4 regions of the Pseudoalteromonas sp. BZK2 genome follow, and region 2 is predicted to be linked to each of the others. Evidence: predicted binding sites of a transcription regulator. Region 2 holds the regulator's gene; each other region holds the start of a gene.

Region 1 (4,580 bases), on a different contig from region 2:
CTAAAATGGGAAAAGCGAACTACTAAAGAAACGAGACAGCCAACCTGCACTTTGCGTTTCTTGAATTTGCCCTTTACCTGAGTATTGAATTCGCGCATTAGCAATACGATTGGAAGTTACCGTGTTATCTGCTTGCACATCTTCAGGACGAACTAAACCTTCTAGGCGAATAAATTCTTCACCAGTATTCAAAGTGAGCCATTTTTCACCACGAATAACCAAGTTCCCATTCGGTAAAACACGCATCACATTGACAGAAATATCACCAAATAAGCTATTTGATTGGTTAGACTTTGAATCGCCTTTAAACGATGCCCCTGAGCCAATACCAAACTGAATGCTGTCGCCACCAATGTTAACCGGGTTTCCGCCAAGCCCAATAACAGGGTCTAAACTAGCATCTGTTTCTTTGTCGGTTTCAGTTTTTGCCGCTTTAGTTGCTTGGGTAGACTCTTGCAATTTAACAGTGATGATATCGCCGGCGCGTAATGCCTTTTTATCTGAGTACAAGTCATTTGCCGAATAACTATCAAACAACGAACCTGTTGGTACCACTTGTTCAGTACTTGGTTCCGGATACATAGGCGCATAGTAAGGGTCATCCTGAACCACATGATGATTTTGCGTTGTCATACAACCACCCAGCATCAATGCTGCTGATGTGACTAAGATAATATTACGCATGCTGCCTCCTACCCATTAAAGTTGCTGATTGATGTAACTAAGCATTTCATCAACAGCTGAAATCACTTTTGAATTCATTTCATAAATTCGTTGCGTTTCAATCAAGTTAACAAGCTCTTCCGTTACATTCACGTTAGAGGTTTCAAGGGAACCTTGAACCACAGTGCCTAAACCATCGATACCAGGATTACCTTGCACAGGTGCGCCACTCACAGCGGTTTCTGTGTATAAGTTTTGCCCCATAGGCTCAAGACCCGATGGATTAATAAAATCACTAATGGTGAGCTGACCGATGACCACGTTCTCTGCTTGACCTGAAATACGCACTGATACTTCACCGTCTTGTGAAACAGTAATTGATTGTGCATCGTCTGGTACGTTCATTTCTGGCTGTAATGGAAAACCCGCGCCGGAAGTTACAATGCGACCATCTTCGTCAGTCGTGAATTGACCATTACGTGAATAGGCAATATTGCCATCTGGTAATTGCACTTCAAAAAAACCTGGGCCTGAGATCATCCAGTCCAATGAATTTTCAGTGGTAAGCATATTACCTTGTGAAAAGTTCTTTTGGTTAGCAACCACTTTGGCACCGGCACCAAGCATTAAGCCTGACGGCATTTCAGTGTCTTGCGATGAGCGGCCACCTGGCTGGTTAATGTTTTGATATAGTAAATCTTCAAATACGGCGCGGCTTTTTTTGTAGCCTACCGTGCTGGCATTCGCGAGATTATTTGAGATCACCGAAATATCGGTTTGCTGGGCGTCAAGCCCGGTTTTACTGATCCATAATGCAGGATTCATAACTCTACCCTCTCAGTCATCTTAAACAATGCGTAACAGCTGATCTTGACGCTCATCGAGCTCTTCGGCTGTTTTCATCAATTTAACTTGTAATTCAAATTGGCGTTGATTGCTGATCATATCGACCATTTCATGCACTGGGTTTACGTTCGACATTTCAAGCGTTCCCGACAATACTTTTACGTTAGGTGAAATGTCACAAAAGCCACAAAGGTCATTGACCAACATGTCTTCTTTTGGTCGAAATAAACCGTCATTGCCTTTTTCAAGCTGAGTGTTATCAGCCTCAATCACTTTTAAGCGATCAACCACTTCCAAAAAGTTAGCAGGCGCACCTTGCGGGCGAACCTGAATAGCGCCATCTTCACTAAACTCAACTTTTTCAATAGGCAATGGCAAAATGATTGGACCACCTTCGCCAATTACTTGACGGCCATGGCTGGTGATCAATGCGCCATCTGGAGTAATGTTTAATGTGCCAGTTTTGGTGTACGCCTCATTGCCGGATGCATCTTGTACGCTCAACCAACCACGGTCGCTCATCGCGATATCAAGCTCACGGCCAGTTTCAACAAAACCACCCGATTCCATATTAGATCCTGGGCGTTCTTGCATTGCAAACACCCTAGATGGCAGACCTTCACCAAAGGCTTGCATAGAGCGAGCTTGTGCAAAATCAGCTTTAAAGCCAGTGGTGTTAGCATTAGCAAGATTGTTGGCCTTGAGCTCAAGACCTCGCAAACTTTGCTTAGCACCCGACATGGCAATGTAGACCATTTTGTCCATAACATTGACTCACTAAAAATACGATAATTAGGAAATGCAATAAAAGTGCCAAAGTAAAATTGACGCTAAAATAGAAGAGAAAAATGAATAGTAAGAATGAAAAAAGGCTGCCAATAGAGGAAGCAGCCTTCGTGTCGGATTAAGCTTAGAACCGTTAAGATTAACGGATCTGTAGGATGTTTTGTTGTAGTGTTGAGTTAACCTCAAGCGCACGTGAATTTGCTTGGAAGTTACGCTGAGCACTAATTAAGTCAACAAGTTCATTGGTTAAGTTAACGTTTGATTGCTCAAGCGCTGATGAGTTAATTGAACCTAGAGTACCTGAACCTGGTTCACCCGCAATCGGCTCACCTGACGTTAAACTCTTCTTCCAAGATGTATCACCAACTTGTTGCAAGCCCTGTGAATTTGAGAAGCGTACCATAGCAACTTGACCTAGGAACGACGTATCTCCATTACTGTATGACGCAACAATTTTACCGTCAGAACCGATATCAATTCCTGATAGACGACCTACAGTCGCACCATCTTGCTCTAATGCTTTTACTTCAAAGTTACTTGCGTATTGAGTTGGAACTTTATTTGCTGTTGCCGCTTCATCACGCCAGTTAATAGTCACATCATCAGGGAAACTTGCACCATTCGAAAGTAAATCAGAAAGGCCTGTCGCAGCACCTAAACCACTCGGTAACGTTAATGGATTAAATGTTGTATCAGTATTCGCTGTACCATCTGTACTTTGTGGTAAGCCACTGGCATCAAACTGAAACGTTGATAATGGTGTATAAGGTGTTGTGGTTTGCTCAACACCTGTTGCATCAAATGGCTTTTCATCTAATGTAGCGTATACTTCCCACTCATTTTCATTACCAGTCACTGTAGAATCAGTTTTCACAAAGAAGAACTGTAGAATATGCGGTTCACCTAATGAGTCATACACCGTTGTCGATGTAGAGCTGTTATAAGTTGCACTTGTTTCTGGATCGAATGGTGTCACAGTTGGCGCAGAGGCACGTGAATCAAGGTTAAATGACGAATAGACATTCGTGGTTGCACGTGGTGAACCTGATGCATCTGGAATTTGTAGCGCAGAAGATGTACTTAAGCTTACAGAGGTTGTGTCACCGGTTGCTTCATCAACAGGGAAACCTTGTAAGTAATTACCGCTCGCATCCACAATAAAGTTATCTTTATTAAGTTTGAACGCACCAGCACGCGTGTAAGTAAAATCTTGTGCACCTAAGTCATTCGCCATTGCGAAATAACCTTCACCAGTAATTGCTAAATCAAGTGAGTTATTTGTGAAAGAGAGTGAACCTTGGTGGAATTGTTGTGCCACCATTGTTGTTCTTACACCGTCACCATTTTTTGTTTTACCAGAACTAAATACTGATGATGCGTATACATCAGCGAACTCTGCACGAGACTCTTTAAAGCCCGTAGTGTTAACGTTAGCAATATTATTTGCTGTTACGTCTAAATCTTTTTGTGCGGCTGCTAAGCCTGTTAATGCAATATTGAAGCTCATAACTCACCTCTAACCTATCTCTTAGCCTAAGCTAACCCAAACCTTTTATACTTATGCGATTTCAGCTATATCAGTTAGCCTAACCGCACCCTCTTTTGTATTTACGATAATGCCGCTTGCGCCATTAATATTGACACTTTCAATATTCTTAAAGGTCGCCATAGGCATACTGCTGTAGTCTCCATTTACAAAGCCTTCAGCACTGATGTCATACTCGCCTTCAGGGAGCACATTGCCATCGTTATCTTTACCATCCCACTCAAAACGCAGTGCGCCCGCAGACTGAGAACCTAATTCAATGGTTCGTACTAACTGACCTGAAGAATCTGTTATTCTTAGCGTTAAAGATTCAACGGCTGTCTCAGCAACCACCGACCCTTTAGCAAGGTTTTCACCGTCAAAGTCAATGGTGTCAGACTCTAATAACGCTTGCTTACCAACCAAAGTGGAAGCCTGTAACGCAGAATTTGATGTCATTGATGCAGTCAGTGAGTCAAACTTCTCGTTTAAGTTTGAAATACCTTCAGCCATAGTAAAGTTCGTCATCTGCGCGATCATTTGATCATTATCAGCAGGGTTACTCGGATCCTGGAACGACAACTGCTGTGTTAACAACGAAAAGAAATCTTCCTGAGAAAGTGTGTTGTTGTCTTCCTCAGTTGTTTGCGTATTGCTTTGATTCCAACGCAAGCTATCCATATAGGATGATGATGCAGAGCTGATGTCGTTACTCATAACTTATCCTCGATTACCGTTGTCCTAACAACAGTGTTTTACT
Region 2 (4,580 bases):
ATAAAGTCAGCGCGGGTGATCAGCACATCAAGCAAGATTTTTTCTTGTTTAATGGCAAGATCAAGCGGTAAAGAATCAATCGATAATGGATGCAAACGGCGAGTTTCAGAAAAACGCTTAATTAGGGTTTGATCATCACTATCTAGGTAGAATAGTGTTGGGTTTGCAAAACCTGGCAGGTACTCAAGAATATCATTAAACTCTTGCTGCTCTTTCGGTAAGTTACGTACGTCGATACTGACGGCAATTTTGTCATAATTATCAGAAACACTTCGCACGAGCGAGGGCAATAGGTTGACAGGAATATTATCAACACAGTAGTAGCCTAAGTCTTCAAGAACTCGTAAAGCGACCGATTTCCCCGAGCCTGAGCGACCGCTGATAATTATTAATTCCATTTATGCCTCTGATGCAATTACTTGAAATAGTTGCTGATCGCTTGTAGCACTTCGCAACTGTTTACAAAAATCTTTATCTTTAAGTCTATCAGCAATTGTTGACAAGGTCTTCAAGTGCAACTGGCAATCGCCATCTGGTACGATGAGTGCCACAAAAATATCAACGGGACGATTGTCTATCGCATCAAAATTGATGGGAGATTCACTGACAATAATAAATGCATGAGGTTCATCAGCACCACTCATTCGACCGTGGGGAATAGCTATTCCTCGGCCGATACCTGTACTACCTAACTTTTCCCTGTTCAGAAAAGCATCTAGGATATCTTGTTGAGATAAATGAGGAAACTGCTGGTGAGCTAACTCGCTAATATACTCAAGAATTCTTTTTTTGCTATTAAAAAGGACCGCAGCTTTGCTGCAGTCCTGATTAGTAAGTGAACTAAGTTTCATAATTTAATGTCGAGCTAATTTCTCTTTATGCTTAATGACTTGGCGATCAAGTTTATCGATCAATGAGTCAATTGCTGCGTACATATCTTGATGTTCTGTAGAAGCGAACAACTCGCCTCCGTTTACATGTAAAGTTGCTTCTGCTTTTTGGCTTAATTTTTCTACATCTAAAATGACATGAACATTATTAATATGATCAAAATGCCTTTCTAGTTTTGCGAACTTAGTGTTTACATAGTCTCTTAATGAATCAGTGACTTCTACGTGACGACCAGTTAAATTTAGTTGCATAAGCATTTTCCTTCTATGTAAAACGTCTAAATCAGACTTTTACGCTGATTAGACGGAGGTATTGCTAGAGACTCACGATATTTTGCAATTGTACGTCTAGCTACTTTAATTCCTTGCTCAGCCAATATATCTGCAATTTTGCTATCACTCAATGGTTTAACCGAGTTTTCTGCAGCAACTAACTTCTTGATTAAAGCGCGAATTGCTGTAGAAGAACACTCACCACCATTTTCGGTGCTGACATGGCTTGAGAAGAAATATTTCAACTCAAAAATTCCCCTTGGGGTATGCATATATTTTTGTGTTGTAACCCGAGAAATCGTCGATTCATGCATTTCGACCATTTCAGCGACATCGTTTAGCACCATTGGCTTCATTGCTTCTGGGCCATGTTCAAAGAAAGCTTGCTGTTGTTGCACGATACAGTTGGTCACTTTTAGTAAAGTATCGTTACGGCTTTCTAAGCTCTTAATAAACCACTTTGCTTCTTGTAAGTGAGAACGAATAAATTGGCTGTCGCTACTTGATTTAACAGAGCGAGACATCGCTGCATATTGGCTATTCACTCTAATTTTTGGCATACAATCTGGGTTTAACTCGACTACCCAGCGGCCTTTCACTTTTTTCACTGATACATCGGGTATGACGTACTCAGATTCTTCGCGTACTATGCTATCCGCAGGCTTAGGATTTAAGCTGTGAATGAGCGTCATCACTTCTTTAAGCTCGTTTTCTTTAAGCTTAGTCTTTTTCATTAAAGTGCGATAGTCGCGACTTGCTAATAATTCGATATGCTCAGATAAAACCATTTTAGTTTCAGCTAAATATGGCGTATTGGCATCGAATTGACGAAGTTGTATACACAGGCACTCTTGTAAACTTCGCGCGCCGATACCAACTGGATCGAATAACTGTATTCTTTTTAAGACAGCTTCAACTTCATCAAGTTCGATTTCTTCTTCATCATTATTTTGATTAAAGCTTTCGACAATATCTTCGCAGCTAACCGTTAAAATACCTGAGTCATCGATAGCTTCAACGATGGCAACGGCAATCGCTTCATCGGTAGGACTAAATGGTGTGAGCTGTAGTTGCCACATTAAATATTCTTGCAGTGTTTCTGTTGAAGCACCTTGGTAAATAGACTCGTCTTCAGGCATTGGCCCAGACGATGTTGATGGGGCGGCACTCATGTACTCATCCCACGTAACATCCATAGCTAAGTCATCGCTAACCGTATCCTTACTCAGAGCATCACTGCTTTCTTGCTCGAATTCGCTAGGTGCTTCGTCGGCAGACGCGCTGACTTGTACATCGTCAGACTCCGCTTTTTGCTCATTCTTACCGATGCTTTCTTCGTTGTAATCCGCTTCTTCCACTTCAAGCAGAGGATTACTATCAAGCGCTTCTTGAATTTCTTGCTGGAGATCCAATGTACTGAGCTGCAACAAGCGAATGGCTTGTTGCAGTTGTGGAGTCATTGTAAGTTGCTGGCCCATGCGCAGCTGTAATGATTGCCTCATGTATCCCTAACAATCCTTTTTAAGTTATCGGTAACGGTGAAGACACTGTTATCGATTTATTGTCATTGTATAAGTCTAGCAGATGCTCTAGTCGGTGGCGTAATGGTTACAGCCTGAATTGCTCGCCTAGATAAACATCACGTACAGTTTGGTCAGCTAATACGTGCTCAGGTGTCCCTGATGCAATTAGCTCCCCATGAGAAACAATGTAGGCTTTTTCACAAACATCAAGGGTTTCTCGAACATTATGGTCAGTAATAAGTACACCAATACCACGATTTTTTAGGTGCTCAATAATTTTCTTTATATCTAACACCGAAATAGGATCAACACCAGCAAAAGGCTCATCTAAAAGGATAAATTTAGGATTAGCGGCTAATGCACGTGCAATTTCAACGCGGCGTCGTTCACCACCTGACAGTGCCATACCTTGGCTATCGCGAATATGTTGAATGCTAAATTCATCTAATAAGTTGTTAAGCGTCTCTTCGCGCGTTGTTTTGTTAAGATCTTTGCGGGTCTCTAATATGGCCATCAAGTTTTGGTAAACTGTTAATTTTCGAAAAATAGACGACTCTTGTGGTAGATAACCAATACCTAAGCGCGCACGGCTGTGCATTGGCAAAAGCGTGATATCGTTATCATCGATGCTTATTTTTCCTTTGTCGCTTGGTACGAGGCCTACAATCATATAGAAGGTCGTTGTTTTACCTGCACCATTTGGCCCTAACAAGCCAACAATACTGCCCGCTTCAACTTCAAGACCGACATTTTTAACCACTTGGCGGCCTTTGTAGCTTTTAGCTAAAAGCTCTGCTTTTAATGTGCTCATGGTTGGCCTTTATCGTCTTTTTTATTTTCTACAGGCACTAAAATAGTGTGTACACGATCTGTTGAGTTTTCGTCTTTTTCTGCGCTGATCAGCTGTTGAGCCATATCATAGGTAATGCTTTTTGCCGTTACTTTTTGACCCGCTTGAGTGACTTCAGCTTCGCCATTGAGTGTTAAGAAGCGTTTCGCAACATCATAACGAACTTCTTCGGCGCTGGCGCTCATCACGGTACCATCAGCTTGCTTTTCTTCGAAGTAAGCTGGTTTGCCTGTAGCGATAATTAATTCGACTGTACCTTCGGTGTCACCGCCATGTGCCTCAAGTCGCTCTGCTGTAATGCGACGATCACCATGCACGATCTCTACGTTACCTTCGAATATGCCAACGCCATCTTTTAGTTTACCGATTTGGCGATCTGAGCTAATGCTAATTTGAGCGCCTGTTTGCTCGGCAGCTGCGCCCGAAAAGGCAATCAATAAGCTTGGGATCAGGAGTAATTTCTTCAGTTTATTGGTCATAGTATATGGTTCGTGTATGGTTAGTTAACTCAACAATTTCGGCTTTTAAATCGGCTTTTAAGCCTTTACCGGTAATTTGTAAATTCGGTCCTGTTAGTGTTACAGGTTGCTTTGAAAACATCGTCATTTTATCAATGTCGACATTAATATTTTCTGCTTTTATATCTTCGATCATACCGTTATGGGTTAAGTTTTTAGCAACTACATCCCCTTCAAAAATCAGCTGATCATTTTCGTATAAAGTAGCTTCTTTGGCTCTTACTTGCCAAACTTGCTGATCGCTATAAATAGTAAAAATAGGTTGTTCAAAAAAGGTAAACCCTAATTGTTGATACAACTCCATTTTTGCAGCTGCCACTTTATGACTAATTTTACCTTGCTCGTCATAAGCTGTTTGCTTTAGAGCAACGGCAGTGTAATCAGGCGTTGCGATGATCTCGTCTTCACTAGTTATTGTATCAGTTGACTGGTTAAAGTACGGGTACCATAACCACACCATGCAACAGACAAAAACAATACTCAGTAAAATACGGGCTATATTCATGCGCTGGTTCCATCGCTAGTT
Region 3 (4,580 bases), on a different contig from region 2:
AAGTGATGCTTGTATCGACATCAGAAATAAAGATATCAGTTTTAATTGACGAAAAGTATTTAGAACTGGCTGTACGTGCGCTACACAAAGTTTTTTTAACCGAAAATGAATAAGATCTAGAGTTTTTACTTACTTTTAAGTCTAGATTTCATTAGAATGTTTTTGACGCGGAATCTTTTAATTTTTTGGAACATGGGAGCAAGAGAATGCTAATACTAACTCGTAGAGTAGGTGAAACCCTAATGATCGGTGACGAAGTAACAGTTACTGTTCTTGGTGTTAAAGGAAATCAAGTTCGCATTGGTGTAAACGCACCGAAAGATGTATCAGTACATCGTGAAGAAATCTACATGCGAATTCAAGCAGAGAAATCTAACCCAAATCCGGGCAACGTTTAATCAGCGACAGATATTTTAAGAGCCACTCACTGAGTGGCTCTTTTATTTAGTTCGGCTGTCATTTCATCATTTAGCGCTTGTTTAGAAATATATTGCATACCGCGCTGTGCCTTTAAAATATAACCTCGCTCAGTTTCAATAATCTCACTAATCTGTTGCCAGCTTAATTGGTAGCTTTTATGCGGGTTTTCGGCTTTCACCCCATCATCATCAAATACGATAGTCACTTCGCTGCCTGATGCACGGCTCATCATTTGTCTTGTGACCCACCATGGGCGCTTGTAATAAAACGATAAGCACTCAACGACGGCAAGCATAATCATAAAGCTACCAAGGTAATGATTCTCTAATTGATAAAACGCCAATAAGCCTAAGGTTATTAACAATATCAACAGCGGGTATTTAGGCTTGGCTTGAGATGAATAAGGCAAAGACTCATCAAAGCATTCGTAATAATACGGTTTATCTAATGTGTAAGTTGTACTTAATGTCATTCGTGGGCTCACTTAATTTGCTGACAGCAGTTTAACATTGATAGAAAAAATCTGCCGTAGTTGGTTTTCATTTAGTTGTCATTGTGAGAGCTTAAGGTATGTGTATTTTAAAGGCGTAAGTTGTATGTTTGTTAGTTCAATGTCATTAGCACTTGCAATGACCACAAATACTTTTTTAGTTATGGGCGATATGCCATACACCCCGATTGATGAAATTAATCTCGCCAAAGGCGGAAAAATTACCAAGGCAATCGAAGCAACACCTCATGGCTTTTTAATACATCTTGGTGATATGAAATCCGGGGCGCTTGCTTGCACGAACAAGCTTTTGCAAACAAATAAAGCGTTATTGACGTCATTGACCCCACAGCCTTTTATTTACACCCCCGGTGATAATGAATGGACCGATTGTGACCGAGAAAAGCTATCGGTACGTTTTGATGAGCTTGAGCGGCTAAGCTTTGTTAAAGGCTTAATGTTCGACGAGGCTTATACACAAAAAGCACAGCAACTACAGGGTTATACAACACAAGCTGAAATGCTAGAGAATGCTCGTTGGCAGTTTGATGGTATTGAGTTTCGTACCTTACACATTCCGGGCACTTTTAATGGCCGCTCACAAATTTTAAAAAGTGATAAAAGCGCGGCACTTGATGCCGCTGACAAACGTGATAAGTACAACTTAATTTGGTTAAAACAAGCACTTGTTCAACAAGATGCTAAGGCCTATGTGTTTGGCTTTCAGGCTGATATTTACCACCCAAGCAGTAAACCCGCCTGTAGTGAATCACAGCGCTCTAATTGTGATGCATTTAAACTATACCGAGATGCCATCAGCGACTTTGCAAAGCACACCAATAAGCCTGTACTTGTAATGCATGGTGATACCGGCCCATATTGTCAGCAGCCGTTAGCGAGTAACTTAACGCGTTTAAATGTCCCCGGAGATTTTGCTGTAAGCGATGTCGCAAAAGTAAGTTTTATCGACGGCCGATGGCATATAGCAAGTGTAACGACAAATGTGCCCCTCACTAAGGTATGTGAGTGATAACGTTGGGTAGAACGGAGACGCACTCAGAGCCGTCAGCTATCAGATTAAAACCCAACAAGTTAGCGAATTTCTAGAGGAAAGAGTAAAGTTATCGAGTTTGAGGCTCACGTAGGCGTGAAATTTATTTCGCGCGGTGGTTTATAAAGTCATCAGACTTTAAACCCAAGTTAAGACTTGTAGGAGGCGTTTTAACGCCGAAAAAACTCACGCTATAGCCAAAAGTTCACGGTTAAAACCATTCCTACGATTATCTCAGATCTCATGCATCATTTAAAAAACAAAAAAGCGGCACTTGGCCGCTTTTCTTAAGTAAGGTGTGCTATTAGCAGTTAGTTTCTTCTGCGTTAACACCTTCTTTTACTTCTTCACATGCATCTTCAACTGCATTTTGTGTATCAGTAATTGCTTCGTCAATACGCTCACCTGCGTCTTCAGCAGAGTTGTCTTCACAACCCATGATGAAAAGACCTGAAAATAGGGCGATAGTTGCGGCTTTTAAAGTTGAATTTTTCATAATGAAATTCCTTGTAAATTTAAAAATAAAGTAAGTGGTTATCTGCTTTTAACTACTTAGGGACGTTGCCTCTAAGTGCTCCTGATACCAGCGAAATAACAAGTAATACTAAAAATATAAAAAAGATAATCTTAGCGATGCCTGCAGCGGCTCCTGCGATACCGCCAAAACCTAACACTGCTGCGATTAACGCGATAACTAGAAAAGTAATTGTCCAGCGTAACATAGTGGTCTCCTTGGCTATTTAAATTTTCTTAAGTTCGATGTAACTGAAGCGAGTTTTATGCCAGAACTTTTATTTTATATATTTCAATGGGTTGTGTGTTTTTGTTGTTCTTTAGATAGCTCATCATTTGGTAACTTTTACGAGTAAGCATGTAACTTATTCATAGTGATATTTTTTCATATTGAGATGCATGAGAAAAAGAGATAATGCACCAATAAATGGTAAGACCAATTTAACTTTATTTGGGTTGGCTACCTCTAACACCTTGTTGTGTGTGGTTTTTAGCCATTTTGTTGCTATTAATTAATAGTTCAGCATATAACGACTGGCTATATTGATTATTTATATCATCTATAGCGGGGCTTTAAATGCATAAATAGTGGGGTGTTAATTATATGTACGTCATGTTATTTTAAATTTAATTGGTTTTACCAATTTACAATGGTGCTATACAAATGAATTTTGTTTGTTATTATTGGTGCATAATTATTTAACAAAAATAACTTTTTATTTTAAGTAAGCGAGGGGAGTCGTATGGATATAGGTGGATTACTCACCACTGCGGCCAGTTTGATGGTGACAGGCATGGTAGGCGTGTTTGTTTTTCTGACTATTTTGATTTCAGCAGTCACTTTAATGTCAAAGGTAGTGGGTCGATTTGATGATCCTGCAATTGCAGAACCTACGCGTACAGCAAAAATTCAACCTCAACAGGGTGTGCCACAGGCACATATTGCAGCAATCAGCGCTGCAATTGCTCAATTTCGAAATAAACAAAAATAACGGGGCAGCTTAAACATGGCTAAATTAAAACTAACCGAATTAGTATTGCGTGACGCACACCAGTCTCTTTTGGCAACGCGTATGCGCTTAGACGACATGCTACCCATGGCAGAAAAACTCGATAATGCGGGTTATTGGTCAATTGAATCATGGGGTGGTGCGACGTTTGACTCGTGTATCCGTTATTTAGGTGAAGATCCTTGGCAACGTATTCGCGAGCTAAAAGCGGCAATGCCAAACACTAAGCAACAAATGCTACTACGCGGACAGAATCTCCTAGGTTACCGTCATTATGCTGATGATGTAGTCGAAAAGTTTGTTGAGCGTGCCCACAAAAACGGTGTTGATGTTTTCCGTATTTTCGATGCGATGAACGATGTGCGTAACCTTGAAACTGCCATTAAAGCTGCTGTTAAAGTAGGTGCTCATGCCCAAGGTACTATTTCGTACACAGTAAGCCCAGTCCACACGCTTGATATGTGGCTTGAGCTTGCAAAACAACTAGAAGATCTTGGTTGTCATTCAATTTGTATCAAAGATATGGCAGGTTTATTAAAGCCTTATGATTGTGAACAGTTGATCAAAGGTTTAAAAGAAACTGTGTCTATTCCTATTGCGATGCAATGCCACGCAACCACAGGTTTAAGCACTGCAACTTATCAAAAAGCGATCGATGCAGGTATCGATATGCTTGATACGGCTATTTCGTCAATGAGTATGACTTATGGTCATAGCGCCACAGAAACCATCGTTTCAATTGTAGAAGGCACTGAGCGAGATACAGGCCTTGATTTAAACCAATTAGAAGAAATTGCTGCTTACTTCCGTGACGTACGCAAGAAATATGCTGCATTTGAAGGCAGCCTTAAAGGCGTTGATGGACGTATCTTATTAGCGCAAGTGCCGGGCGGCATGTTAACTAATATGGAAAATCAGCTTAAAGAGCAAGGTGCTGCTGATAAACTTGATCAAGTATTACTTGAGATCCCGCGTGTTCGCGAAGACTTAGGTTACATTCCACTCGTTACACCAACCTCGCAAATTGTTGGTACTCAAGCGGTACTTAATGTGTTGACTGGCGAGCGATATAAAACCATCACGAAAGAAACTGCGG
Region 4 (4,580 bases), on a different contig from region 2:
ATGACTGACAAAAACGCATAATTTCATGGTCGCTTTTGCCTTTGGGGTTGAAATCAGCACCACCTTTACCACCACCTAACGGTAAACCTGTCAATGCATTTTTTAAGACTTGCTCAAAGCCCAAAAATTTAACCACACTTTGGTTAACGCTGGGGTGAAATCGTAGGCCGCCCTTAAAAGGACCTAACGATGAACTAAATTCAATTCTAAAACCACGATTAACCTGAACATTTCCAAGATCATCAAGCCAAGGAACCCTAAATATGACTTGCCTTTCTGGCTCTACTAATCGTTCAACAATAGAGTTTTTTTGATACTTATCATTAATCTCGAGATATTGATTAATCGAAGACAGAACCTCTTCAACAGCTTGATAAAACTCCGTTTCATTTGGATTAGAACTCTTTACTGATTTTAACACTTGCTCTATGTATTCCATCACTCATTCCTCTTCAAGCTGTTGAAAATAAGATTCTTACAAATTAAACTCATTTACGAAAAGAATCGATCACTCTTACCTAATCGTAAACACCATTGGCTGCTCACTATCATTTTTCCAATAATAACGTAAAGGCTCACTCTGAGTGTCATAAAACCACACCTCGGCCACCAGCTCTAATCCACTGTTAGCTAACATTAAACTAGATGACAGCTTGCTCTGTACCAATGGTGCACGAAGCAAACACTGGTTATAATCGGCTTTATCGTCGTCGCCTTTAAGACATATGTTTAAAAAGGCTCTGGTGTCACCAATATTCAAATCTACATCTACATCGAGCTCTAATTTACTACTTAAATTAAACTCAGGAGCAATCGTTAAATCATTCATCGTCTCAGGATCCACGCCAGTAGCAGGAGGCGTTGTCTCAGGTGGTGTTGTATCTGTTGTAGGTGCTTGCGTTACATTTGTTCCAGCACTTTCAGTTGCAGAGTCGCCTTCACCACCGCCACCACACGCAGCTAACATTAAGCTTATGATCACTAAAGTATAATGTTTCATAATTATTCTCCTCTTGAAATCACGTTAGCAGGCTTAGCATTGTTGAACCACATTGGCTTTTCTTGTCCTTTTGATTCTGCAAATGCTTTAAAGTCGCTGTATGCATGGGTAATATCTACCCCTTCTTTAGGGTGAGCCCAAGAAGTACCTACTTCAATTGCCCAAGGTAGACCTGTTTCGGTTTGGAAGTAAAAACCCTGCGCACTGTCAGATGCATCATCAGACTCTGCGAAAGAAAATAGTTGCATATCAAATTTTTCTGTCGGCTGCTGATTCTTAAGGTGAACCTCCCAGCTTCTAGGGTCTTTACCAACCAAGGCTTCACCATGATAGTGTCCATCAGCTGCAAATATGAAAGGATCTAATGTGTACTTAGGTGCATCAGCGGTCGCTGTACCTGGTAATAAATCAATAAACAATGAAAACGTGACTTTACTATTGCTATCACAACCCGTCTCGGTTCTAAAATAATTACAATTAGACTGTTTATCAATGTAATCCCAAGTATCAGGCATAATCACGAAAATAGCATCTTCAGTATTTTGCTCTAAGATCTCGTGCGTTTGTTCAAGACCATTAATCAGTAAACTAGTTTTTTCAGCATTAATTTGGCTACGTAAAATGCGTTTATCATTTGAACCTTCCACAGTCTCATATAACCTAACTGCAAAGCCATTATGAAAATCAGCACCTATCCCAACTAGCTCACCTTCTATTTTGTAACCTGTAGCCACACCATTTTGATCTATAATTGTAGTTCGATAGTTTATAACTAAATCATTGAAGTCATAATCTCCAGAAAATGGCCATTTATCCTCAAATGCAAGTGTTACCCAGCTATTTTCTCCTGGGTAAACTAGGCTTCCCAATGTTGTTACAGAGTAATCTTCTACCTCCCCACCAATAACACCACCAGTTGCTGTAATTGGATTGGTTTCACTACCATCAGTTACACGAAAGCGAGACCAGGTTGTTCCCATAACGGCATCATCTGGAACATTAACCAAAATGCTATTATCGCCTTGGTTTAACCTATATTTAGACACCGTAATTTCATCCGCATCAAATTGGTAATTCTGATCCCAATCAAACCATGCGTATAGATATGTCTCGTCATTTGCAGAGGTAACAATAATTTGACTGGTAGTGCCTGCTACCAAATCAGTGACGAACTTAACGCCGTCATCTGATTGATCATCAGGTGTTAAAAGTAAGTCTGAACGTGTATTAATATTCTCGCCATCTACTGTAGCACCTAAGTAAACCAAATTAGTTTGATCTGCATTTGGGTCAAATAAATGTCTTGCGCCACTGTCTTCGAGTGAGGTTTGATAAGGAGCTGGTGCATCACCAAAATCGATTGAATTATCCGTTACCTTTACCTCAGCAATTGCGCAACGTGCACCATCATTTTGATTTGATGTAGGCCCTAAAGTAAACACCGCAGCAGTAGGCGTGTAACCGTTTACAGGGCTGATGCTAAGGTCTACTTTGTGTATTTTACCGCTTCGGTTATTACTAAAATAAAACTGTCCTTTTACATCAAAATACCCAGCACCATTCGCTCCGGTATCACCAGCAATATCTAAGTTCGCCACAAAAGTGGGTGTCTGATTATTAAGATCTATTTCGTATAAGTCGCCATTTGATTCAACTGCATACAAAAGGTTGCTATTAGGATGAAAAGCAAAATCATAAATAGCTAACCCCCAGCTAGCTGAACCCGCAACTAAATCAGCTTGGTATTCATCAGCAGGCTCTGTCAAATCAATACCGTACAATCCGAATTTGGGATGATACAAATAATATACCGCCTGATTAGTTTCACTATTTACATGGATGTCACCCACATAGAAGTTAGTATCAGGCAGACCGTTAACCACGAGTCGTTCTAGTTGATAATCATCACCAATTTTGACAACACTCTTCGGGCTTTGCTTACTAAAGCCATACATATATTGGTCTTTATAGTTAAAACCCACAGCATTTACGCTTTCATTGTTTGTTTCGTCACTAAAGTTTAATGACGGTGCTAATACTGTCGCTTTAGCAGAGACCAAATCAATTCCAAACATTTGTGCAGGTGTACCTTGTATTAGAAATGCTTTACTTGGGCATTCTTCAAACGGAGCTGCGCTTACATAACTAGTGGCAAGCACTGATAAAAGACAGACGGGTATTTTGCTTTTCATAATTACACTCTCCTGTGGTTATGTAATTATTTAAAGCAGCAATTGTTCCAAAATATAACTCATTAAAAAATAAGGTTTTAAATATTTTTTGCAGATCCTTTTTGCAAGATGCAACCATCTATATCGCAAAATGCAATTCTTTTTAATCACAAAAAACAAATTCACTCAACACAAAAGCATGATGTGCTAGAATTGCTTCAGAAAAAATAATAATAAATGTTAAAAATGAACTTTAAAGCTCTTGTTATTCTGCTGTGTACCTTGTCATTTGCATCAATTGCGTCAACTCTACAAGGCCACATTGATGAAGCTAGAACAATAAGCGATTACCAAGAACGCTATAAATATTTAACAAATATAGATAAACGCCTTATTGAATCTGCCAGTTTTGCTGAGCGATTAAGCTTTAATGTTAGATTAATTCACGTTCATATACACCTAGGTCAGTTTCAACAGGCGCAAAATATAGTAGAAGAACTTGAGTCTTCTCCAAAATATAAAAGTGACTCCTCTATTTATAGCGAATTGTATTTAGTCAAAGCTCGATTGGCATATAGTGCAAATAAATTAGAATCTGCAATTCACTTATCTCAACAAAATGTCGCGCTGTTTCAGCGTTTGCAACTCACCGATTACGAAATTGATGCCGTTGTGAGCCTTGTCAGTGCTTATCATAATGCAGGTGAATATCAAGCAGCCTTAAACTTGCTTGAGGTTTATATTCACGACAACAATCGAGAGTTATCCTTAAAGCAAAAAGAAATGCTCTACCATGGTTATTCGCGTAATCTTGAACAGTTAGACCGGTTAACCCTTGCCCTAGAATATAAGCTAAAACGCCGTGAAGTTATTCAGCAAATGTCGCCGTCTATTTCATTACAAGCAGGTATAAGTTATTCAATTGCCCAAAGTTATTTAGATTTAGAACAATACGAAAAAGCAAAGAGCGAGTTTATTACAGCCCTTAGTTTTGATAGGCAAACGGGTTCACTGTCTGATATCGGACATAGTTTAGTTAAGCTATCCCAATGCGAATATGGACTTAAAAACTACCCTGCAGCACTTGCATACGCACAAGAGGCTAAGCAGGTCTTCGCTAGTTATAACAGTACGCGAAATACTGCCTGGGCAAACCATAATATTGCGATAAATTTGCTCGAAATAGATAAACCTGACCAAGCATTAAGCATTGAAAAACAAGTGCTCATTGAACTCAAGCAAGACGATCACTTATATATAGATGTATTACTTACATTAGCTAAGCTGTACATTGGCTCTACTGAGCACGAACAAGCTAAACATTATGCTGAGCAAGCCTACCAGTTAAGTAAGCAAAAAAATAAGCTGCAAAAGCAAATCATTGCCCTAGAACATTTGATCACTGTGAC

What was found. The regulator sigma-54, encoded in region 2, starts transcription at its own class of promoters, with help from an activator protein. The targets are predictions, from matches to a motif close to GTTGGCACGNNNNTNGNNT.
Region 1: BIZ38_RS09580 (flagellar basal body rod protein FlgF) is a predicted target of sigma-54. The motif match lies at 2,309-2,327, and genes of this name have one in related genera.
Region 3: BIZ38_RS10710 (DUF1328 domain-containing protein) is a predicted target of sigma-54. The motif match lies at 2,730-2,748, and genes of this name have one in related genera.
Region 4: BIZ38_RS15525 (LruC domain-containing protein) is a predicted target of sigma-54. The motif match lies at 3,226-3,244, and genes of this name have one in related genera.

Annotation. Positions count from the first base shown of each region.
Region 1 is NZ_JACSOG010000013.1:3,611-8,190, reverse strand. Features, by position in the region: gene flgH (flagellar basal body L-ring protein FlgH) at 1-684, opposite strand; gene flgG (flagellar basal-body rod protein FlgG) at 700-1,488, opposite strand; gene BIZ38_RS09580 (flagellar basal body rod protein FlgF) at 1,510-2,274, opposite strand; gene flgE (flagellar hook protein FlgE) at 2,435-3,802, opposite strand; gene BIZ38_RS09570 (flagellar hook assembly protein FlgD) at 3,854-4,537, opposite strand; gene flgC (flagellar basal body rod protein FlgC) at 4,551-4,580, opposite strand, start outside.
Region 2 is NZ_JACSOG010000041.1:16,423-21,002, forward strand. Features, by position in the region: gene rapZ (RNase adapter RapZ) at 1-398, opposite strand, end outside; gene ptsN (PTS IIA-like nitrogen regulatory protein PtsN) at 399-851, opposite strand; gene hpf (ribosome hibernation promoting factor) at 855-1,142, opposite strand; gene BIZ38_RS18825 (RNA polymerase factor sigma-54) at 1,169-2,665, opposite strand; gene lptB (LPS export ABC transporter ATP-binding protein) at 2,772-3,497, opposite strand; gene lptA (lipopolysaccharide transport periplasmic protein LptA) at 3,494-4,015, opposite strand; gene lptC (LPS export ABC transporter periplasmic protein LptC) at 4,005-4,559, opposite strand; gene kdsC (3-deoxy-manno-octulosonate-8-phosphatase KdsC) at 4,556-4,580, opposite strand, start outside.
Region 3 is NZ_JACSOG010000014.1:98,959-103,538, forward strand. Features, by position in the region: gene BIZ38_RS10685 (aspartate kinase) at 1-113, shown strand, start outside; gene csrA (carbon storage regulator CsrA) at 207-398, shown strand; gene BIZ38_RS10695 (YcxB family protein) at 425-892, opposite strand; gene BIZ38_RS10700 (hypothetical protein) at 1,017-1,940, shown strand; gene BIZ38_RS10705 (hypothetical protein) at 2,266-2,457, opposite strand; gene BIZ38_RS10710 (DUF1328 domain-containing protein) at 2,510-2,683, opposite strand; gene BIZ38_RS10715 (OadG family protein) at 3,218-3,466, shown strand; gene oadA (sodium-extruding oxaloacetate decarboxylase subunit alpha) at 3,482-4,580, shown strand, end outside.
Region 4 is NZ_JACSOG010000026.1:64,810-69,389, reverse strand. Features, by position in the region: gene gdhA (NADP-specific glutamate dehydrogenase) at 1-439, opposite strand, end outside; gene BIZ38_RS15530 (hypothetical protein) at 515-1,000, opposite strand; gene BIZ38_RS15525 (LruC domain-containing protein) at 1,003-3,192, opposite strand; gene BIZ38_RS15520 (ATP-binding protein) at 3,418-4,580, shown strand, end outside.